3 regions of the Streptomyces sp. NPDC053367 genome follow, and region 2 is predicted to be linked to each of the others. Evidence: riboswitches for the same ligand, from Rfam matches in the RefSeq annotation. Region 2 holds a riboswitch; each other region holds the start of a gene.
The links. Region 2 has a riboswitch for cyclic di-AMP ahead of ACIGXJ_RS27970 (M23 family metallopeptidase). Riboswitches for the same ligand answer to the same signal wherever they lie in the genome.
Positions count from the first base shown of each region.

Region 1 (7,494 bases), on a different contig from region 2:
GATGGCCCCGGTGTGCCTCCAGGCGGCCGAGCTGCTCCAGGCCCGCGGCATCGGCTGCACGGTGGTGGACCCCCGCTGGGTCAAGCCCGTCGACCCCGCGCTGCCCGGACTCGCCGCCGAGCACCGGCTGGTGGCGGTCGTCGAGGACAACAGCCGGGCCGCCGGGGTCGGTTCGGCCGTCGCCCTGGCACTCGGTGACGCCGACGTGGACGTACCGGTCAGGAGATTCGGCGTCCCCGAGCAGTTCCTCGCGCACGCCAAGCGGGGTGAGGTGCTGGCCGACATCGGGCTGACGCCCGTCGAGATCGCGGGGCGGATCGGTGCGAGCCTGGCCCCGAAGGAGGAGCCGTCGGAGGGGAGACTCGCATGACCACCACCGAACCCGCCGCCGGGACAGGGCAGTTCGACCTCGGCAGACTCCTCGCCGAGCGGGCCGGCGAACGCTACGAGCTGCACACCAGGTACCTCAACCACCAGCTCCCGCGCATGCTGCACACCATCGGCTTCGACAAGGTCTACGAGCGGGCCGAGGGCGCCTACTTCTGGGACGCCGACGGCAACGACTACCTCGACATGCTCGCCGGGTTCGGGGTGATGGGCCTCGGCCGGCACCACCCGGTGGTCCGCAAGGCGCTGCACGACGTCCTGGACGCCTCCCTCGCCGACCTCACCCGCTTCGACTGCCAGCCACTGCCGGGCCTGCTCGCCGAGAAGCTGCTCGCGCACAGCCCGCACCTGGACCGGGTGTTCTTCGGCAACAGCGGCACCGAGGCGGTGGAGACCGCCCTGAAGTTCGCCCGCCGCGCCACGGGCAAGCCGCGCGTCCTGTACTGCGAGCACGCCTTCCACGGCCTGACCACCGGCTCCCTGTCCGTGAACGGCGAGGACGGCTTCCGCGACGGCTTCGCCCCGCTGCTGCCCGACACCGCCGTCCCCCTAGGCGATCTCGACGCACTCGCGGGGGAGTTGCGGAAGGGCGACGTGGCCGCGCTCATCGTCGAGCCCATCCAGGGCAAGGGCGTCCACGAGGCCCCGCCCGGCTATCTGCGCGCCGCACAGGAACTGCTGCACCGGCACAAGGCGCTGCTCATCGCCGACGAGGTGCAGACCGGGCTCGGCCGGACCGGCGACTTCTACGCCCACCAGCACGAGGACGGCGTGGAACCGGACCTGGTGTGCGTCGCCAAGGCACTGTCCGGCGGATACGTCCCCGTCGGCGCCACCCTCGGCAAGGACTGGATCTTCAAGAAGGTCTACTCGTCCATGGACCGCGTCCTGGTGCACTCGGCGAGCTTCGGCTCCAACGCCCAGGCCATGGCGGCCGGCCTGGCGGTGCTGTCCGTCATGGAGGACGAGGAGATCGTCGCGAACGCCCGGGCCACCGGCGAGCTGCTGAGGTCCCGGCTCGCCGCGCTGGTCGACAGGTACGAGCTGCTCGCCGACGTACGAGGCCGGGGGCTGATGATCGGCATCGAGTTCGGCCGGCCGAAGTCGCTGAAGCTGCGCAGCCGCTGGGCCATGCTCCAGGCCGCCCGCAAGGGACTGTTCGCGCAGATGGTCGTCGTCCCGCTGCTCCAACGGCACCGGATCCTCACCCAGGTGTCGGGCGACCACCTGGAGGTGATCAAGCTGATCCCGCCGCTGATCATCGGGGAGAAGGAGGTCGACCGGTTCGTCGGCGCCTTCACCGAGGTGATGGACGACGCGCACAGCGGGGGCGGGCTGATGTGGGACTTCGGCAGGACGCTGGTGAAGCAGGCGGTGGTCAACCGCTGAGGCTTTTGCCTCTGAGGCAAGAAATTTGCCCGAGAGGCAAGGTTGCGGCTGAATGGAGAGCATGAGCTCTCCCGAGACCGAGCCCACCGCGGACCGGCCGGCCCCCGACACGCCGGTGGGCGACCTGCCCGCCGTCGCGCCCCAGCTGCGCGCCCTGCGCCGCCGGGCCTCCCTCACGCTGGAGGCCGCGGCGCGCTCCGCCGGGCTCTCGCCCGCGCATCTGTCCCGGCTGGAGACCGGGCAGCGCCAGGCCTCGCTGCCGATGCTGCTCGCGCTCGCCAGGATCTACGGTACGACCGTCTCCGAGCTGCTGGGCGAGCGGGTCGCCGACCGGGACGCCGTCGTACGGGCCGCCGACATGGAGCCGACCCGGGCGGGCGGCTGGACGTACTGGCAGGCCGGCGCGCCCGGCCGCGGTATGCAGGCCCTGCGGGTGCACGTGCCGTACGGCTCCCAGGGCGACATCGTGCGGGTGCACCCCGGTGAGGAGTGGCTGCACGTCCTGACGGGACGCCTGCGGCTGCGCCTCGGCGACACCGCGCAACTCCTCGGGCCCGGGGACAGCGCGCACTTCGACTCGCTGACCCCGCACCGCATCGCCGCCGAGGACGAGGGCGGCGTCGACCTCCTCTTCGTCCACACCCTGCTGCAGAGCCCCACGGCCGCCTTGTGCCTGGGCCCCATGACGAGAGACACGCCATGAGCGACATCGAACAGAAATTCCCGCGCACCCTGTGGGTCCGGCTGCTGATCTACATCGTGGCCGGGCACGTCTTCGCCGGGTTCCTCTATCTGCTGTTCGAGGTCGGAGCCAAGTAGGCGGCCGCCCGTTCGGGCTCCTCAGTCGAGCAGCCGGTCCCGCAGCCGCTCGCGGGTCTCGGGCGTCACGCCGAGTCCCCGCCGCAGGTAGGTGTCGACCTCGCCCCAGGTCTCCTCAATGGTCTCCAGCGCCGCCGTGAGGTACTCCGCGCGCGCGTCGAAGAGCGGGCTGAGCAGCTCCATGACCTCCGGCGAGTAGGCGGTGGCCGCGTCACCGCCGCGGTGCACCTTGTAGCGGCGGTGCTTGGCGTTGGACTCCAGGTAGTCGGCGAGGACCGCGTCGCGCTCGACGCCCAGGGCCAGCAGGGTCACGGCGATCGACAGGCCGGCACGGTCCTTGCCCGCCGCGCAGTGCATCAGGGCCGGGACGCTGTCCTCGGCGAGCGCGTGCAGCACCTGGGAGTGCTCGGAGGTGCGCTCTTTGATCATCTTCCGGTACGAGGCGATCATCCGGCCGGCCGCCTTGCCGTCGGCGAGGATCTCCCGCAGCTGGTCCAGGTCGCCGTCGCGGACCATCTTCCAGAACTCGGCGCCGTCGGCCGGGTCGCTCAGCGGCAGGTTGAGGTTGCGCACGCCCGGCAGCTCGACGTCCGGGCCCTCCAGCTTCTGGTCCGCCGCGTTGCGGAAGTCGAAGATCGTGTGCAGGCCAAGTGAGGCGAGGAAGGCCGCGTCCTCGGCGGTCGCGTGCGCGAGGTGGCCGCTGCGGAAGAGCACGCCGTGGCGCACCCGGCGTCCGTCGACGGTCGGCAGTCCGCCCACGTCACGGAAATTACGGACTCCGGCCAGCTCCGGCTCGGTCGACGGGACCTGCTGCGTCACGTGGGGCTCCCTCCGGTCGGGCCCCGCCGGCGCGGCTCGACCGACGGGCTCGCTCATGACCATACGACCGACCTTACGACACGGCCTCGGGGGGACATGTATGCGCCGCTTCTCCTCTCACGCCACATCTGGGCTTTCTGTCCGAATTAGTGCCTTCATTCCAACTCGCTCTGGAATAAAGGAACGTGGAGCATCGTCACGTGAGGAGCGTCATACACGTGACCGTGAGTCGCCCGTCATGCTCACGTAATCAAGGTGCTTTTCAAGGGTGTTTGGCGAATGCGCCGCGGCTGAAATGCACGGAGGGTGACCGGGAATTGCCACTAAGGATCAAGAAGAAGCCCTTCGGGTGGAACCTCTTGCTTGTCCCTTTGCGTCTTGGTCGCTTACGTTCGCCACCGATCCGGACGGACGCCTAATCCTGCCGCCGCCCGGAGCCCGCGCAAACCCACCCGTGTACGGCAGGAGCGGGGGACCCACAGGTTCAATCGCCTGTTCCGGTCTCCGGAACGGCTCGGGGTAAAGCCGCGCCCGTCGCGGCCGGACATCTCCAGTCCGCACCCGACAGCTCACCTCGCAGGCGCCGGAGAGGAAAAAGCCCATGCCCGCGAAGGGTAAGCACCGCCGTCCCAAGGCCCAGCGCCTGACCCGTTCGATCGCCGTCGCCGGTACCGGTGGCGCCGCACTCGCCCTGCCGCTTCTGGCGGCCACCGGTGCGAACGCCGCGACCGGACAGTCCGTCCCCGACAAGGCCGTCAGCGCGGCCGCCACGGTCCAGAAGGCCGCCGTGAACACCAAGGCCGTCGAGAAGAAGGCCGCCGCGACCCCGCGCACGTACACCGTGAAGATCGGCGACTACCTCTCGAAGATCGCCCAGGAGCAGCACGTCAGCGGTGGCTGGCAGAAGCTGTACCAGGACAACCGCGAGGCCGTCGGCAGCGACCCGTCCCTGATCCACCCGGGCCTGAAGCTCGCGCTCGGCAAGAAGGCGGCGGCCACGCAGTCCTCCGACGCCGCCGAGAGGAAGACCTCCGCGCCGAAGGCCGCCGAGGCGCCGAAGCCGGCCGCGCAGTCCGCCGAGACCACCGAGGCCCCGAAGCCCGCCGAGTCCACCGCCACCCAGGCGGACACCACCGCGGCGAGCGGTTACACCGCCCCCGTGTCCGGGGCCGGTGTCGGCACCGCCTACCGCGTGGCGGGCAGCATGTGGTCCAGCGGCTACCACACCGGCGCCGACTTCGTCGTCCCGACCGGCACCTCGCTCAAGGCGGTCGGCGCGGGCACCGTGGTCTCCGCGGGCTGGGGCGGCGCGTACGGCAACCAGGTCGTCATCAAGCTCAGCGACGGCTACTACGCCCAGTACGCCCACCTCTCCTCGCTCTCCGTCTCGGCCGGGCAGACGGTGACCGCCGGGCAGCAGGTCGGCCTCTCCGGCGCGACCGGCAACGTGACCGGCCCGCACCTGCACTTCGAGATCCGCACCACCCCGGACTACGGCTCGGACGTGGACCCGATCGCCTACCTCCGCTCGCACGGCGTCGCCATCGGCTGACGCCCACCGTGCACCCGCCGAAGGCCGGACCCCGATCCCCGGGTCCGGCCTTCGGCGCGTCCCTGGTGCACCCACCCCCGGGCGGCCGCACCCCAACAGGACCGGAGCAGGGGTTATTCCCGGACCTGACGACACTTTGGGAGTGGCTTATCTCACCGCCCGTCAACCCCGGCCTACGGTCGCGTAGGTCACATTCGAAGGTGAATCATGGGCCGACGTGGCAGACGATTCGAAGAGTGACAGCAGATCAGTGATCGGGTCGTACGTGGCGCTGGGGGACAGCTTCACCGAGGGTGTCGGCGACCCCGGCCCCGACGGGGCGTTCGTCGGCTGGGCCGACCGGTTCGCGGTGCTGCTCGCCGACCGACGGCCCGAAGGCGACTTCGAGTACACCAACCTCGCCGTACGGGGGAAGCTGCTCGACCAGATCGTGGCGGACCAGGTGCCCCGGGCGGTGGAACTCGCCCCGGACCTGGTCAGCTTCTGCGCCGGAGGCAACGACATCCTCCGGCCCGGCACCGACCCCGACGACGTCGCCGAGCGCTTCGAGCGGGCGGTCGCCGTACTCACCGAGGCGGCCGGCACGGTGATGGTGACGACCGGCTTCGACACCCGGGGCGTCCCCCTCCTGAAGCATCTGCGCGGCAAGATCGCGACGTACAACGGCCATGTGCGGGCCATCGCCGACCGCTACGGCTGCCCGGTGCTCGACCTGTGGTCCCTCAGGTCCGTCCAGGACCGCCGCGCCTGGGACCACGACCGGCTCCACCTCTCGCCCGAGGGCCACACCCGCGTCGCCCTGCGCGCCGGACAGGCCCTCGGTCTGGAGATCCCGGCCGACCCCGAGCAGCCCTGGCCGCCCCTCCCGCCCCGCGGCACCCTCGAAGTCCGCCGCGACGACGTCCAGTGGGCCCGCGAGTACCTCGTCCCCTGGATCGGGCGCCGCCTGCGCGGGGAGTCCTCCGGGGACCATGTAACGGCCAAGGGCACGCTGAAGCCGGACCAGATCAAGCTCCGCATCGGCATCGTCGCCTGAGGGACCGACACCCCGCGCCCCGCTGGGTCGGATCGGCGCGGGGGCCGGCCCTAGGGGGCGTCTCGCCGATCATGCCGGGCTCCCGGCGCCCGGCACCGCGCCTCGCCGCGTTGTCGTCAGTCGCCGACTTCCCCACTCTCGGCTCCGCTCGAGCGGGGACCCCATCGCGTCGACGCCCTCCTCCGCCTTGCGGTGCACGGCACCGGACGCCGCTCGCTGATCCGGCCTGATCGACGAGACACCCCCTAGGAGGTCAACGCCTCGACGGACAGCCCCAGTTCCCGGGCCAGCGCCTCGTCCACCCATCCCGTCGCCCGGGCCCGGGACACCGCGCCCGGGTACGACGTCAGCTGCACCGCGAGGCCGTCGAGCAGCGCGGTCAGCCGCAGGGCGCTGGCCGTCGGGTCGGGACACCGGAACTCGCCCGCCGCCACGCCCTCGGCGATGACCTCCGTGAGCGCGGCCTTCCACCGCCGGTCGAGGTCGCGTGTGACGTCCCGCAGGGCCGGCTCGCGCAGGGCGGCCGCCCAGCCCTCGATCCACAGCCGCCAGCCCTTGGCCTGCCCGGTGGGGGCGTACCAGCGCACGGCCGCCCGCAGCCGCCGCAGCGCGGAGGTGCGGCGGCCGAGCAGCCCCCGCAGACGGGCCAGGTCCGCCTCGGCCGCGTGGGAGAACGCGGCGGCGACCAGCTTCTCCTTCGTCGAGAAGTGGTAGAGCACCAGCGCGTTGCTCACACCCAGGGCCGCGGCGACGTCGGCGATCCGCACCGCGGCCACGCCCCGAGCCTCGATCTGCTCGACGGCGGCCCGCAGCAGCTCCTCGCGCCGCTCCTCCACGCTCAACCGCACTCTCGCCACGCGGTTCACCCTACACAGCGCCCTCCCCGCAGGGCCGGTCGACGCCTCTGCGGGGCCCGTCGGCACCAACTGACCGGCCGTTCAGTCGGCGCGTGTCGTCGGGCGCCGGAGGGCGGTCGCGCTCGGGCTCTTCCCGCCGTACGGCGCGCTGGTCGCTTGCCCACGACCGCGAGACGCGGGCCCGAGGAACGTGGCCACGGTCACCGGTACCAGCCGAAGCGCTCGGCGATCACCGGCAACCTCTCCTCCACCAGGGCGTGCGCGGCGGCGCGCGGAGCCGTGCCGTCGGCCTCCGCGCGCGCCAGCATCCGGTCGACCAGTGCGCGCATCGATCGGCGCGTGTGCGCGAACGCCTCGTCCGGGTCCGCGCCGATGTCGCCGAACAGCGTCCACCACCACCACGCGTTCGTACCCGAGTTGACCACCACGTCCGGCAGCACCGTCACCCCCCTCGCCGCCAGCAGTTCCTCGGCTTCGGCGACCACCGGCATGTTGGCCGCCTCGACGATCCAACGAGCCCGCACCCCCTCCTGGTTCCCGGCGTCGACCGCGTACGACACCGCCGCGGGGACGAGGATCTCCGCCTCCGCCGACAGCCAGTCCTCGCAGGGCAGTTCCCGGTCGCCGGGCCGCAG
Region 1 is NZ_JBITYN010000013.1:85,731-93,224, forward strand. Features, by position in the region: gene dxs (1-deoxy-D-xylulose-5-phosphate synthase) at 1-370, shown strand, start outside; gene ACIGXJ_RS31920 (aspartate aminotransferase family protein) at 367-1,776, shown strand; gene ACIGXJ_RS31925 (helix-turn-helix domain-containing protein) at 1,838-2,479, shown strand; gene ACIGXJ_RS31930 (DUF6126 family protein) at 2,476-2,595, shown strand; gene ACIGXJ_RS31935 (tyrosine-protein phosphatase) at 2,617-3,414, opposite strand; cyclic di-AMP (ydaO/yuaA leader) riboswitch at 3,854-4,012, shown strand; gene ACIGXJ_RS31940 (peptidoglycan DD-metalloendopeptidase family protein) at 4,016-4,966, shown strand; gene ACIGXJ_RS31945 (SGNH/GDSL hydrolase family protein) at 5,217-6,002, shown strand; gene ACIGXJ_RS31950 (TetR/AcrR family transcriptional regulator) at 6,248-6,859, opposite strand; partial or broken gene ACIGXJ_RS31955 (Glu/Leu/Phe/Val dehydrogenase dimerization domain-containing protein) at 7,060-7,494, opposite strand, start outside.
Region 1: it holds a riboswitch for cyclic di-AMP, as region 2 does, so the genes downstream of both, ACIGXJ_RS31940 (peptidoglycan DD-metalloendopeptidase family protein) here and ACIGXJ_RS27970 (M23 family metallopeptidase) in region 2, are expected to answer to the same signal.

Region 2 (7,494 bases):
GACCAGGCAGGCTCCGGCGGCCTGACAGCGACCGAGCACCGCCTGGCCAACGGCCTGCGCGTGGTGCTCTCCGAGGACCATCTGACCCCGGTCGCGGCGGTGTGCCTCTGGTACGACGTCGGCTCCCGCCACGAGGTCGAGGGACGCACCGGTCTGGCTCACCTCTTCGAGCACCTGATGTTCCAGGGCTCGGCCCAGGTCAAGGGCAACGGCCACTTCGAGCTGGTGCAGGGGGCGGGCGGCTCCCTCAACGGCACCACCAGCTTCGAGCGCACCAACTACTTCGAGACCATGCCCGCCCACCAGCTGGAGCTCGCCCTCTGGCTGGAGGCCGACCGCATGGGCTCCCTGCTCGCCGCCCTCGACGACGAGTCCATGGAGAACCAGCGCGACGTCGTCAAGAACGAGCGCCGCCAGCGCTACGACAACGTGCCCTACGGCACCGCGTTCGAGAAGCTGACCGCCCTCGCCTACCCGGAGGGCCACCCCTACCACCACACGCCGATCGGCTCGATGGCCGACCTGGACGCGGCGACGCTGGAGGACGCGCGCGCGTTCTTCCGCACCTACTACGCGCCCAACAACGCCGTGCTGTCCGTGGTCGGCGACATCGACCCCGAGCAGACGCTCGCCTGGGTCGAGAAGTACTTCGGCTCCATCCCGGCCCACGACGGCAAGCCCGCCCCGCGCGACGGCACGCTGCCCGACATCATCGGCGAGCAGCTGCGCCAGGTCGTCGAGGAAGAGGTGCCCGCGCGGGCGCTGATGGCGGCCTACCGGCTGCCGCAGGACGGCACACGCGCGTGCGACGCCGCCGACCTGGCGCTGACCGTCCTCGGCGGCGGCGAGTCCTCCCGCCTCTACAACCGGCTCGTACGACGCGACCGTACGGCCGTCGCGGCCGGCTTCGGCCTGCTGCGCCTGGCCGGGGCGCCCTCGCTGGGCTGGCTGGACGTGAAGACCTCCGGTGACGTCGAGGTGCCCGTCATCGAGGCCGCCATCGACGAGGAGCTCGCCCGGTTCGCCGAGGAGGGCCCGACCGCCGAGGAGATGGAGCGCGCCCAGGCACAGCTGGAGCGCGAGTGGCTGGACCGGCTCGGCACGGTCGCGGGCCGCGCCGACGAACTGTGCCGCTACGCCGTCCTGTTCGGCGACCCGCAGCTCGCCCTGACCGCCGTACAGCGTGTCCTGGAGGTGACGGCCGACGAGGTCCGCGAGGTCGCCGCGGCGCGGCTGCGGCCCGACAACCGCGCGGTGCTCGTCTACGAGCCGCTGTCGCCCGAGTCCGCGGAGCACACCGAGGACGAGGACTTCCCCGAGGACCCGGAGGCCGAAGCCATGGTCGAGGCCGCCCACGACGACAACGAGGAGGCGGCGAAGTGACCGAGCTCGCCACGATGGACTTCCACCCGCAGCCCAAGCCGGGCGAGGCCAGGCCGTGGGCTTTCCCGGCGCCCACGCGCGGAACGCTCGACAACGGCCTGACGGTGCTGCGCTGCCACCGCCCCGGCCAGCAGGTCGTCGCCGTCGAGGTCCTCCTCGACGCGCCGCTCGACGCGGAGCCGGCCGCCCAGGAGGGCGTGGCCACGATCATGGCACGGGCCTTCTCCGAGGGCACCGACAAGCACTCCGCCGAGGAGTTCGCGGCCGAGCTGGAGCGCTGCGGCGCCACCCTCGACATGCACGCCGACCACCCCGGCGTGCGGCTCAGTCTGGAGGTCCCCGCCTCCCGCCTGGCCAAGGCCCTCGGTCTGGTCGCCGACGCCCTCAGGGCGCCCGCCTTCGCCGACGGCGAGATCGAGCGGCTGGTGCGCAACCGCCTCGACGAGATCCCGCACGAGATGGCCAACCCGGCCCGGCGCGCGGCCAAGGAGCTCTCGCGGCAGCTGTTCCCGCAGAGCTCGCGCATGTCGCGCCCGCGCCAGGGCAGCGAGGAGACGGTCGCCGCGATCGACTCCGCCGCCGTACGCGCCTTCTACGAGCGGCATGTGCGCCCCTCGACCGCCACCGCCGTGGTCGTCGGCGACCTGACGGACCTCGACCTGGACGCGCTGCTCGGCGAGACCCTCGGCGCCTGGACGGGCTCCAAGGCCGCGCCCCGGCCCGTGCCCCCGGTCAGCGCCGACGACACCGGCCGGGTCGTCATCGTGGACCGCCCCGGCGCCGTCCAGACGCAGTTGCTCATCGGCCGGGTCGGCCCCGACCGCCACGACCGCGTGTGGCCGGCCCAGGTGCTCGGCACGTACTGCCTCGGCGGCACCCTCACCTCCCGCCTGGACCGCGTCCTGCGCGAGGAGAAGGGCTACACCTACGGTGTGCGGTCCTTCGGACAGGTGCTGCGCTCCGCGCCCGACGGCAGCGGCGCGTCGATGCTCGCCATCAGCGGGTCCGTCGACACCCCCAACACCGGCCCCGCGCTCGCCGATCTGTGGACCGTGCTGCGCACGCTCGCGGCGGAGGGCCTCACCGACGCCGAGCGGGACGTTGCCGTGCAGAACCTCGTCGGGGTGGCGCCGCTGAAGTACGAGACGGCCGCCGCGGTCGCGAGCACCCTCGCCGACCAGGTCGAGCAGCACCTGCCCGACGACTTCCAGGCGACGCTGTATCAGCAGCTCGCCGCCACCGGCACGGTGGAGGCCACCGCGGCCGTCGTGAACGCCTTCCCGGTGGACCGGCTGGTGACGGTCCTCGTCGGCGACGCGGCGCAGATCAAGGAGCCCGTGGAGGCCCTCGGCATCGGTGAAGTCACCGTGGTGACCGCCGAGTAGGGCGGCGAATTCGCGCCACACACGCGTGGGGCCCTGGTGACCGGAGCGTCATCAGGGCCCCTCTTTGTCCGAGTTGGCCGTGAATTGCAGGAGATGCTGCCTGTCTGCCCTGTGGCGTGCGCTACAAAAAGCCTGATCCATTAGAGGATCGAACGATGATCCCCTTAGTGTCGTCCGGGCTGTCCGTCAGGCAGTGCGCCGCACCCGCGGCACCGGACAGTCATCGCCGAGTCCCCGTACGGCGCGAGCCAGGGGAGCCGGGGACCCATCGAAGTCCCTGGGGTGAATCGGACGCCCGCGCGTCACGCGAGGGGGTCCGTAGGAGACCTTCCTGCTCCGAACCCGTCAGCTAACCCGGTAGGCGAGAGGGAAGGAAAGGACAAGCCACTTCATGGCGTTCACGCGCGCCAACGGGAAGCACCGCCGTCCCAGCAGGATGCAGCGCACCACCGCCCGCGCGGCGGGCGTCGCGGCCCTCACCACCACCGGCGTCATCGGCACCCTCGCGGGCCCCGCCCTCGCCGCCGAGCCCGAGGCCGAGCAGACCGGCCTGCTGCCGGTCGTCACCATCGGCGACTCCGTGGCCGAGCAGATCGACGCCCAGGCCGCCGCACAGAAGCAGGCCGCCGAGGAAGCGCTCGCCGAGCAGCAGGCCGAAGAGGCCGCCGTCAAGCGCGCCGTGGCGCGGGCCGAGGCCGCCCGCGAGGCCAGGGAGCGCGCCGCCCGTGAGGCCGAGCGCAAGCGCCTGAACACCTTCGTGGCCCCGATCGCGGGCTCGTACGTCTCCACCGGCTACCAGGCCAGCAGCGCGCTGTGGTCCTCCGGCAGCCACACGGGCGTCGACTTCCACGCCGCCAGCGGCACCGTCGTCCAGTCCGTGGGCATGGGCACGGTCGTCGAGGCCGGCTGGGGCGGCGCGTACGGCAACCAGGTGGTCATCCAGATGCACGACGGCACGTACACCCAGTACGGCCACCTCTCCTCCATCTCCGTCGCCGTGGGCCAGTCGGTCGAGCCCGGTCAGCAGATCGGCCTGTCCGGCGCCACCGGCAACGTCACCGGCCCGCACCTGCACTTCGAGGCCCGCACCAGCCCGGAGTACGGCTCGGACATGGATCCGGTCGCCTACCTCCGCTCGCACGGTGTGAACATCTGACCGACAGGTTTTCCGCGAAAGCCCCGGCTCCCGCAGCCGGGGCTTTCGGCGTTCCCGCCGCCCCGCTCCGGCCGATTGACCAAAAAATATCCATGGATTCCGGCTCGCCGTCGGAAATGCGGCCGCATTGCAATAGAGTCGCTGAACACACGTCAATCGTCGACGTTTCACGGGGATTAAGGCGGAGGTCGGTCATGCGTGTTCCGGCGCACTCGGTATGCACGGCGATCCGGGACGACATCGTCGCGGGCGTCCACGAACGCGGCAGCCGGCTCACCGAGGAACTGCTCGCGCGCCGCTACGGCGTCTCGCGCGTGCCCGTCCGGGAGGCGCTGCGCACGCTGGAGGCGGAGGGCTTCGTCGTCACCCGGCGGCACGCGGGCGCGTGCGTGGCAGAACCCACCGAGCAGGAGGCCGCCGACCTGCTGGAGATGCGCATGCTGCTGGAGCCGCTGAGCGCCTCACGGGCCGCCCAGCGCCGTACCGAGGCCCATCTGAAGGTGCTGCGCGGCCTCGTCCGGCTGGGCCAGGAGCGGGCCAGGCGGGGCAGCAGCGAGGATCTGCGCTCGCTCGGCGGCTGGTTCCACGAGACGCTGGCCCAGGCCTCCGGCAGCCCCGCCCTGGTGTCGGTGCTGACCCAGCTGCGGCACAAGATCGCCTGGATGTACACCACGGACGCACCGACGGGGCCCGTGGACTCCTGGGCCGAGCACGGCGCGATCGTGGACGCCGTCGCGCGCGGGGACGGTGAACGCGCGCGGGCGATCACCGCGCTGCACACCGAACGGGCGATTGCCGCGCACCGGCTGCGCTTTTCCGGGGGCGCCGACCGCGCCGACCGTGTGAGGACTTCGCAACATCCCGTAAACATGTCGGGCGTGCGGCATTAACACGAGCGCCGTATACAAAGAGGAGTAATTTCCTGGGGGTTTATTCATGCTGCCCGGGAGTCTATTTCTCCCGCGCGTGAACTCCCCCTGAACGGGGAAATGCGAAGGGCTCGCCCGGTAATGCGGACGAGCCCTTCGGTGTCGGATTCCTCAGACGGTCTCGGGAAGCTCCTCAAGGCCTTCGGCGACCAGCTTGGCCAGGCGGTCGAGGGCGGCGTCCGCGCCCTCGGCGTCGGAGGCCAGGACGATCTCCTCGCCGCCCTGGGCGCCGAGGCCGAGGACGGCCAGCATGGAGGCCGCGTTGACGGGGTTGCCGTCGGCCTTGGCGATCGTCACGGGGACGCCTGCGGCCGTGGCGGCTCGGACGAAGATGGAAGCGGGGCGGGCGTGGAGGCCCTCGGCCCAGCCGACGTTGACGCGGCGCTCAGCCATGTGTTGCTGCCCTTCAGTGCTCAGGGTTGTCTAGACCAGTGTTCCACACGTGAAGCGTCTCCGGGACGGGCCTGTCTCCCGCTCCCGGGGCGGCGGCCGGACCGCGGCCTCGGTCCGGACCCCGCGTCCTCACAGACTGCCCCGCGCCGTTGTCGTACGCGAGCCGTACTCTGGGCCCCATGCAGAGCGCGCCGGACCGGCAGGAGTACCCCGCCCACTGGGAAGCCGACGTGGTGCTGCGCGACGGCGGCACCGCGCGCATCCGCCCCATCACCGTCGACGACGCCGAGCGCCTGGTCAGCTTCTACGAGCAGGTCTCGGACGAGTCGAAGTACTACCGCTTCTTCGCGCCCTACCCGCGCCTGTCCGCCAAGGACGTCCACCGCTTCACGCACCACGACTTCGTGGACCGGGTGGGACTCGCGGCCACCATCGGCGGCGAGTTCATCGCCACCGTGCGCTACGACCGCATCGGCCCCCAGGGGCTGCCCGCGTCCGCACCCGCCGACGAGGCCGAGGTCGCCTTCCTGGTCCAGGACGCCCACCAGGGGCGCGGGGTCGCCTCCGCCCTCCTGGAGCACATCGCGGCCGTCGCCCGCGAGCGCGGCATCCGCCGCTTCGCCGCCGAGGTGCTGCCCGCCAACACCAAGATGATCAAGGTGTTCACGGACGCCGGCTACACCCAGAAGCGCAGCTTCGAGGACGGCGTCGTCCGCCTGGAGTTCGACCTCGAGCCCACCGACCGCTCCGTCGCCGTGCAGCACGCGCGCGAGCAGCGCGCCGAGGCCCGTTCCGTACGGCGGCTGCTCGCGCCCGGCTCCGTCGCCGTCGTCGGTGTCGGCCGCACCCCCGGCGCAGTCGGCCGCGGCATCCTCGACAACATCCGCGAGGCCGGCTTCACCGGACAGCTCTACGCCGTCAACCGCGCATTCCCCGAGGAAATGAAGGAAGTCGACGGCATCCCGGCCCACCGCTCCGTGCGGGACATCCCCGGCCCGGTCGACCTCGCCGTCGTCGCAGTCCCCGCCGAGCGGGTGCCCGACGTCGTCGCCGAGTGCGGCGAGCACGGCGTACAGGGACTCGTCGTGATCTCCGCCGGATACGCCGAGAGCGGCCCCGACGGCCGCGAGCGCCAGCGCGAACTCGTCCGCCACGCGCGCGCGTACGGCATGCGGATCATCGGGCCCAACGCCTTCGGGATCATCAACACCTCGCCCGAGGTGAACCTCAACGCCTCCCTCGCCCCCGAACCGCCCCGCCCCGGCCGCATCGGACTGTTCACCCAGTCCGGCGCCATCGGCGTGGCCCTGCTGTCCCGGCTGCACCGGCGCGGCGGCGGCGTCACCGGCGTCACCGGCGTGTCCACCTTCGTTTCCGCGGGCAACCGCGCGGACGTCTCCGGCAACGACGTCGTGCAGTACTGGTACGACGACCCGGACACCGACGTCGCCCTGATGTACCTGGAGTCCATCGGCAACCCGCGCAAGTTCACCCGCCTCGCCCGGCGCACGGCGGCCATGAAGCCCCTGGTCGTCGTCCAGGGCGCCCGGCACGGCGGCGCCGCCCCCCAGGGGCACGCCGTACGGGCGACCCGGCTGCCGCACGAGACGGTGTCGGCCCTGCTGCGGCAGGCCGGGGTGATCCGCGTCGACACCATCACCGAACTGGTGGACGCCGGGCTGCTGCTCGCCCGCCAGCCGCTGCCGGGCGGGCCGCGGGTGGCGATCCTCGGCAACTCGGAGTCGCTGGGCCTGCTGACGTACGACGCGTGTCTGTCCGAGGGGCTGGAGCCGCTGCCGCCGCTGGACCTGACGACGGGAGCGAGCGCGGGGGACTTCCGGCGGGCGTTGTCGCGGGCCCTGGCGGACGACTCCTGCGACGCCGTCGTGGTCACCGCGATCCCCGCGATCGGGGAGGGGACCCCCGACGACGCGCAGCTGGCCGAGGCGCTGCGCTCCGCCGCGGAGGAGGTGCCCGGGAAGCCGGTGCTGGTCGTGCACGTGGAGCTCGGGGGACTCGCCGCGGCGCTGTCCGCCGCGGCCAGCACCGCGCCCGAGGCCCGCGTGAAGGCACGGGGCGCGGCAGACGGTGACCACCCGCTCCCGCCCCACTCCGCGGGGGCACCCCCGGCGGAACGTCCGCCCGCCGCGGCGGCCGGCCCGTCCGGCACCAGCGACGCAGGCCCCCGGCTCATCCCCTCCTACCCCGCAGCCGAACGCGCCGTCCGCGCGCTCGCCGAGGCCGTTAA
Region 2 is NZ_JBITYN010000010.1:261,904-269,397, reverse strand. Features, by position in the region: gene ACIGXJ_RS27980 (M16 family metallopeptidase) at 1-1,383, shown strand, start outside; gene ACIGXJ_RS27975 (M16 family metallopeptidase) at 1,380-2,768, shown strand; cyclic di-AMP (ydaO/yuaA leader) riboswitch at 2,983-3,147, shown strand; gene ACIGXJ_RS27970 (M23 family metallopeptidase) at 3,160-3,924, shown strand; gene ACIGXJ_RS27965 (GntR family transcriptional regulator) at 4,119-4,814, shown strand; gene ACIGXJ_RS27960 (HPr family phosphocarrier protein) at 4,965-5,246, opposite strand; gene ACIGXJ_RS27955 (GNAT family N-acetyltransferase) at 5,426-7,494, shown strand, end outside.

Region 3 (7,494 bases), on a different contig from region 2:
CAGGCGGTCAGGGTGACGACGTCGCCGTCCTCAAGGAAGGTGCGCTTGCCGTCGGGGAGTTCGAGGGGGTCGCGGCCGTTCCAGGTGAGTTCGAGGAGGGAGCCGCGCTGGGCCTCGGTGGGGCCGCTGATGGTGCCGGAGCCGTAGAGGTCGCCGGTGCGCAGGGAGGCGCCGTTGACCGTCATGTGGGCGAGCTGCTGGGCGGCGGTCCAGTACATGGTGGAGAAGGGAGGTTCGGAGACGACATGACCGTTGATCGCGACGGAGAGGCGCAGGTCGTAGCCGTGGGGCTCCTCGTCGCCGTCGTCGAGGTAGGGCAGCAGCGGGTGGGTGCGCTCGGGCGGGGCGACACGGGCCTCCTCCAGCGCCTCCAGCGGGGTGATCCACGCCGACACGGAGGTGGCGAAGGACTTGCCGAGGAACGGGCCGAGGGGGACGTACTCCCAGGCCTGGAGATCGCGCGCGGACCAGTCGTTGAGCAGGCACAGGCCGAAGACGTGATCGCGGAAGCCGGCGAGGGGCACGCTGCTGCCCATGGGCGACGGCGTGCCGACGACGAAGCCGACCTCGGCCTCGATGTCCAGGCGGACGGACGGGCCGAAGACGGGCGCGGGGTCGGCGGGGGCCTTGCGCTGGCCGGAGGGCCGGATGACGTCGGTGCCGGAGACCACGACCGTGCCGGAGCGGCCGTGGTAGCCGATCGGCAGGTGCTTCCAGTTCGGGGTGAGGGAGTCCTCGGCGTCGGGGCGGAAGATCTGGCCGACGTTACGGGCGTGGTTCTCCGAGGCGTAGAAGTCGACGTAGTCCGCGACCGTGAACGGCAGGTGCAGGGTCACCGAGTCGAGCGGGTGCATGAGCGGCTCGATGGTCTCGCGGTACGAGGGCACCGTCACCCAGGCCGTCAGCGCGCGCCGGACGTCGGACCAGGCCGTGCGGCCGGCGGCCAGCAGCCGGTCGAGGGAGGGCTGGGCGAGCAGGGTGACGTAGGGGGAGCCGAGGGCCCGGGCCGCCGCGCCCGCGTCGAGGACGTGGTCACCGAGCCGGACGCCGACGGTCCGCTGGTCCGGGCCGCCGGTGGAGAACACACCGTACGGAAGGTTGTGCGGGCCGAAGGGGTCGCCTTCGGGGACATCGAAGGGGGGCATGCGGTTGTGCCTCGCTCTCGTGCGTGCCGTGTGCGGTGCCGTGCGGCCGCCCGCCGGTGCGGGCACGGGCGGGCGGCTGGGCCACACGTTACGGCCGAGGCGGCCGTCTTGGGCAGTGCCCCAGGGGCTGGCGGGGTGCCGCCGCCGGTCGGGGGAGAGGAGGCTGCCCGACGGGGAGGTCGTAGGTTCGCAGGGCGACACCTGGGGGTGAAATCCCGGAGAGTGAAAGGGAGTTGAAGGGGCGTGTGGGCTGGGACGGGCGCCCTGCGGGGGCCGGTCGGCGCCGGGGAGGGGGCGCGCGATGTCCGTATTCTCTGATCATGGCCGCACCCACCGCATATGCCGAGCGCACCCCGTACTCACTCATCGCCACCGATCTGGACGGCACGCTGCTTCGCGGCGACGACACGTTCTCCGATCGGTCGCGGGCCGCTCTGGCGCTGGTGGCGCACGCCGGCGCCCGACATCTGGTGGTGACCGGCCGGCCCGCGCCCCGGGTGCGCCCCCTGCTGGAGGACCTGGGCTGCACGGGGCTCGCGGTGTGCGGGCAGGGCGCGCAGCTCTACGACGTCGGCGCCGACCGGCTGCTGTGGTCCGTCACCCTGGACCAGGAGCTGGCCGAGACCGCGCTCGGCAAGATCGAGGCCGAGGTGGGGCAGGTGTACGCGGCCGTGGACCAGGACGGCGTCGACGGGCTCACCCTCATCGAGCCCGGCTACACGATGCCCCACCCGACGCTGCCTGCGGTGCGGGTGGAGCGGCGCGACGATCTGTGGTGCGAGCCGATCAGCAAGGTGCTGCTGCGCCATCCGAGTCTGGGTGACGACGAGTTGGCTGCCGTGGCGCGCGGGGTGGTCGGATCGCTCGCCACGGTCACCATGTCCGGGCCGGGCACCGTGGAGCTGCAGCCGTGCGGTGTCACCAAGGCGACCGGCCTGGCACTGGCGGCCCGGCACCTCGGGCTGGCGCCCGGGGACACGCTGGCGTTCGGCGACATGCCCAACGACATCCCGATGTTCGACTGGGCCGCGCACGGCGTGGCCATGGCCAACGCGCATCCGGAACTGAAGGCGGTGGCCGACGAGATCACCTGCTCGAACGAGGACGACGGCATCGCCGTCGTCCTCGAACGGATCTACTGCTGAGGAGGGATCAGTACGCGCCGAAGACGTTGTCGATCGATCCGTAGCGGGCCGCCGCGTAGTTGCAGGCGGCGGTGATGTTCGCGACCGGGTCGTACGGGTCGAAGGCGGTGCCCGGCACGTGGTACGCCGCGAAGGTCGGGTCGATGACCTGGAGCAGGCCCTTGGAGGGGGTGCCCGCGAGCGCGTTGGAGTCCCAGTTGTTGATGGCGAGGGGGTTGCCCGAGGACTCGCGCATGATGTTGCGGTAGATGCCGTCGTAGCTGCCCGGGATTCCGTGCTGGGCCATGACGTCGAGGGACTGGCGGATCCAGCCGTCGAGGTTGTCGGGGTACACGGTCGCCGTCGCCGTGGCCGCGGGGGCGGCCGAGGCGCCGGTCGCGCCGACGAGCGGCAGCGCGAGCGCGGCGGCGGCCACACCGGCGGCGGCGAGGGCACGGGCGAGACGGGGACGGCGGTTTGCATGCGTGTGCGCAGGCATGGGGAATTCCTCTCCGGCGCCTGCGAGGTGAGCTGTCGGGTTCGGGCGGAAAGGTGCCCGGCCGTGCCGAAGAAGGCATGGCTTCACCCCTAGCCGTCCCGGGTGTCGTAGCTGGTACGACGTCCGGGACGGCGACTTACCTGGGTCCCCCGCTCCTGCCGCTGCGATGTCGGTGGGTGCCTTGGGCGGCGGCAGGACTAGGCGTCCGCCCGGCAGGCCGGGAACGTATGCGAGAGCACATGCGCGAAACAAGTGCCGGATTCACACAAAGCACCGGTCAGGCATGATCCAGTCTGTTTGCGGCACTTGATCCTTTATGGCGACTGCCGCTCAACCAGGCGGCGGGAGGCGGCTTGCGCCGGCGGGGCAGGCCGCCGCGCGACCGGCCGGGCAGTGAGTCATCTCACCGTCGATCACAAGAGCGGCAATTGAGACATCGAGCCCAACTCGCCCTTAATCGGCGGCCCGTGGAATCCGCTTCTCCCAGGTGCGGTGGAACACGACCTCGCCGCCCTCCGTGCAGACCACCTCGTCCGAGGTGACGAAGTGCTCCCCGTCGCAGCCGATCTCCGAACGGGTGCGGACCGTGGCCTCCCAGGGCAGCTCGGGCCGGTGCAGCCGGACCGACCACTCGGCGCGGGCGCGGGCCGACAGCGGATCGTCGGCGCGGATCGTGTACGTCTCCAGCGCCTCCTCGGTGAGCTCCAGACCGTCCGGGTACACGCGTGTGCCGCCACGGACCGGAAGGACCTCAAGGCGCCACAGGCCCTCGGCGACCTCGCGCACCACCACCCGCTCCGGCCGGGGCTCGTCCAGGGTGGCCGGCAGGCTCACCCCCAGCGGCTCGGCCTGCTCCGGCTCCTCGAAGCCGACCTCGGCGCCCGCCTCGCGCGAGCGCACGGGCAGCTCCAGCGTGCTGCCGGCCGGGTCCAGCGTGAAGCCGGCCCCCGACCCCGGCTCGGGCCAGATCCACGGCCAGTACGCCGAGGAGACGGCGAGCCGGATGCGGTGCCCGGCCGGGAAGGCGTACCCGACGGCGCCCAGCTCGAAGTCCGCCCGCTGCGCAGGCCCGGCGGCCACGAGGTCGAGCGTCCCGCGGGTGACCAGCGTCGAGGACCCGTCCGGGGCCACGTCGCACAGCCGGGCGGCCACCTGCCCGCGCGGCGCCGCGCAGGCAAGCCGCAGCCGCACCCGGGGCCGCCCCAGCACCCAGGTCTCCTCGCCCACCTCGAACTCGAAGCACGCCGAGCGCGCGTCCTCCTCCCGCTGGTCCGGCGGCAGGTCGGCGTCGTGGCCGAGGGGCCGGAAGCGGCCGGCGTCCACACCGGTGTGCATCGGCGACCGTACGACGACGGGGGCGCCCCGGAGGGCGTACGTCACCGGTGTCACCCTCGGCGAGGGCCAGGCGGGCTCCCCGGCCCAGCCGCCCGGCAGGGCCGGGTACGTCGTGGCCGGAGGGTGCGCGTCGGTGACGTAGGAGCGCAGCAGGGGCTCAGCCAGGACGCCGGTGTCCTCGTCCTTCAGCCAGTGGTCCCACCAGCGCAGCGTCTCCTGCAGGAAGCCGATCGCCGGGCCGGGCGGCCGGTCGCGGTCGGGATAGCGGTGGGGCCAGGGGCCGAGCAGGCCGCGGACCCGGTCGGCGGGCAGGCGCTCCAGCAGGTGGAGCACGGTGTCGCGGTACGGGTCGTGCCAGCCGCTCACCGCGAGAACCGCCGCGCGGATCGCGTCGGGGTCCACACTGCCGCCGCCCTGCGGCCAGGGCGCGTCCCCGGGCTGCCGGTCCAGCCAGGTGTGCACGGCCGGCGAGACGGCCTCCAGCCGCCTCAGCCACAGATCGCGCCGGCCCTGACCGGCGTACGACGGGTCCGGCGGGAGACAGACCCGGGCGAGGGCCGCGGCGGAGCGGGTCAGCACCTCCTCCGCCCGGACGGAACCCGAGGCGGTGTGCGGTTCGTTGTCGGGGTGGTCGTCGGCGCAGCAGACCGCGACGACCGCCCTGAGCGGCTCGGGCGCCAGAGCCGCGACACGGAGGGAGCTGAGGCCGCCGCGGCCGATGCCGAACATGCCGACCCTGCCGTCGCACCACGGCCGGGCCGCCAGCCAGAGCACCACGTCCACCCCGTCGGCCGTCTCCAAGGCCGAGCGGCCGTCCGCGGGCAGCCCCTCGCTGTTGCCGTACCCGCGGGCGTCCACCCGGACGGAGGCATAGCCGTGCCCCGCGTACCAGGGGTGGCGCTGGGCGTCACGGACCGCGGTCGAGTCGGTCAGCCGGTCCGGCGCGTACTCCAGGAGTACCGGGACGGGCTCGTCCGTCAGGGGCCGCCACACGCGCGCATACAGCAGCGTCCCGTCCGCGAGCGGGACGCGCAGGTCCTCGTGGGCCGTGTCGTGGGGGAAGGACGTACGGATGCGCATGGCGGGATCCCTCGGGGGGTACCTGGGCTCAGCGTTGGGGCGGCGCTCTGTTGAGTCGATAAATGTCCGTTCTTATCGGTTGATCAGCAACATACCGGCCGTGCCGCAATACCGCCCGGCCTGCGGGGTGGGTGGCAGCAGTGATCGAAACGTGACCGGATACGCTGACTTGAGTGATGGCAGCGACCTATCGACATACCGCGTAATCGCCAGTAGACACCAGCAGACAGGAGACCCCTCGTGACCGTCGTCGGGCCGTTCGGGCTGAGCGTGCGGGACCAGGCTCTGGAAGCCGATGTCCAGGCCGGATTGGCGGCTGTCGAGGAAGGGCTGCTCGAGGCCACCAAGAGCGAGGTGCCCTTCATCACCGAGGCCGCCCAGCATCTGGTGCGGGCGGGCGGCAAGCGGTTCCGGCCGCTGCTCGTGATGCTCGCCGCCCAGTTCGGCGACCCCTACGCGCCGGGCGTCGTGCCCTCGGCGGTGGTGGTCGAGCTGACCCACCTCGCCACGCTGTACCACGACGACGTCATGGACGAGGCGTCCGTGCGCCGTGGCGTGCCCAGCGCGAACACCCGCTGGGGCAACTCGGTGGCCGTCCTCACCGGCGACTTCCTCTTCGCCCGCGCCTCGCACATCCTGGCCGACCTCGGCCCGGAGGCGGTCCGCGTGCAGGCCGAGGCGTTCGAACGCCTGGTGACCGGGCAGATCCTGGAGACCGCGGGACCGGCCGACGGCCGCGACCCGGTCGACCACTACCTGGACGTGCTGGGCGGCAAGACGGGCTCGCTGGTGGCGGTCTCCTGCCGGTTCGGCGCCATGATGTCCGGCGCCGACGAGACGGTCGTCGACGTCCTCACCCAGTACGGTGAGCGGCTCGGCGTCGCCTTCCAGCTCGCGGACGACGTCCTGGACATCGCCTCCGACTCCCACGAGTCCGGCAAGACGCCCGGCACCGACCTGCGCGAGGGCATCCCCACCATGCCGGTGCTGCGGCTGCGCGAGCGCGCGGCCCGGCTCGGGCTCGCCGAGGACATCGCCCTGTGCGAACTGCTCGACTCCGACCTCACCGACGACGCCCGGCACGCCGAGGCGCTCGCCGCGATGCGGGCGCACCCCGCCCTGGAGCAGGCCCGCCGCGACACGATCAGGTTCGCGGAGGAGGCCCGGGCGGCGCTCGTGCCGCTGAAGGAGTGCGACGCGAAGGCGGCGCTGATGGAGCTGTGCGACGCGGTGGTGCACCGGGCCGGCTGACGACCCGTTCGACCGAGATCGCCCAAGGGCGGCGCGCCCTGGACCCTTACGGGTCGGGGGAGGCGCCGCCCTTGTGTGTCATACCGCAGTAGTACGCGGAGTTGGCTCCGGAGAGTGACGCCCCGGCGGCGGGCATTTGGTCAGATGGAGACCAGACGGAAAACACCACTCCTCACCGAATCGGGTGAGAATGGCGGCTCAGGGTGAACAGTGCGCATCGAGCTGAACGGCCGCCGCCGACACGGAGGTAGGGCACACATGGCACCGTACGAATCCGACGAGAGCACCACCGCAGCGGAGTCCGACGACCAGCGCGCGGGCCGACGCAGGGCCGCGCGGTACGTCGTCCCGGTCGCGGTGACCGGCGTCGCGGTGGCGACCATCGGGCTCGTCCCGGCACTGGCCGACTCCGGCAGCCCCGACCTGCCGAAGATCAGCGCCGAGCAACTCGTCCAGCACATCGCCGAGTCGGACACCGAGCAGCTGTCCGGCACGGTCCGTGTCAACACCGACCTCGGCCTGCCCGACCTCGGCGGACTGGAGAGCGGCCTGCTGGCCGGCGCCGCCCAGGACGGGGCCGGCGGCGAGGGCTCCGCGGCCGACCCGTCGGCCCGCCTCACCGAACTGGCCTCCGGCACCCACACCCTGCGCGTGGCCGCCGACGGCCCCGACCGGCAGAAGGTGTCGCTGCTCCAGGACGCCGCCGAGTACAGCGTCATCCACAACGGCAAGGACGTCTGGGGCTACGACAGCAAGTCCAACGAGGTCTACCACTCCACGACCGCCGAGAGCGGAAAGGCCGCGGACGTGCCCGCCACGCCCAAGGACTTCGCCGAGCAGGCGCTGAAGGCGGTCGACGACACCACGTCCGTCACGGTCGACGGCACCGCCCGGGTCGCCGGCCGCGACACCTACAAGCTGCTGATCAAGCCCAAGCAGTCCGGCACCACCGTCGGCGCGATCAGCATCGCCGTGGACGCGAAGACCTGGACGCCGCTGAAGTTCACACTCACCCCGGCCGGTGGCGGCGCGGCCGTCGTGGACGTCGGTTTCACCCAGG
Region 3 is NZ_JBITYN010000009.1:191,681-199,174, forward strand. Features, by position in the region: gene fahA (fumarylacetoacetase) at 1-1,145, opposite strand, end outside; gene ACIGXJ_RS25470 (HAD family hydrolase) at 1,466-2,290, shown strand; gene ACIGXJ_RS25475 (transglycosylase SLT domain-containing protein) at 2,298-2,768, opposite strand; cyclic di-AMP (ydaO/yuaA leader) riboswitch at 2,773-2,953, opposite strand; gene ACIGXJ_RS25480 (CocE/NonD family hydrolase) at 3,222-5,183, opposite strand; gene ACIGXJ_RS25485 (polyprenyl synthetase family protein) at 5,424-6,434, shown strand; gene ACIGXJ_RS25490 (outer membrane lipoprotein carrier protein LolA) at 6,693-7,494, shown strand, end outside.
Region 3: it holds a riboswitch for cyclic di-AMP, as region 2 does, so the genes downstream of both, ACIGXJ_RS25475 (transglycosylase SLT domain-containing protein) here and ACIGXJ_RS27970 (M23 family metallopeptidase) in region 2, are expected to answer to the same signal.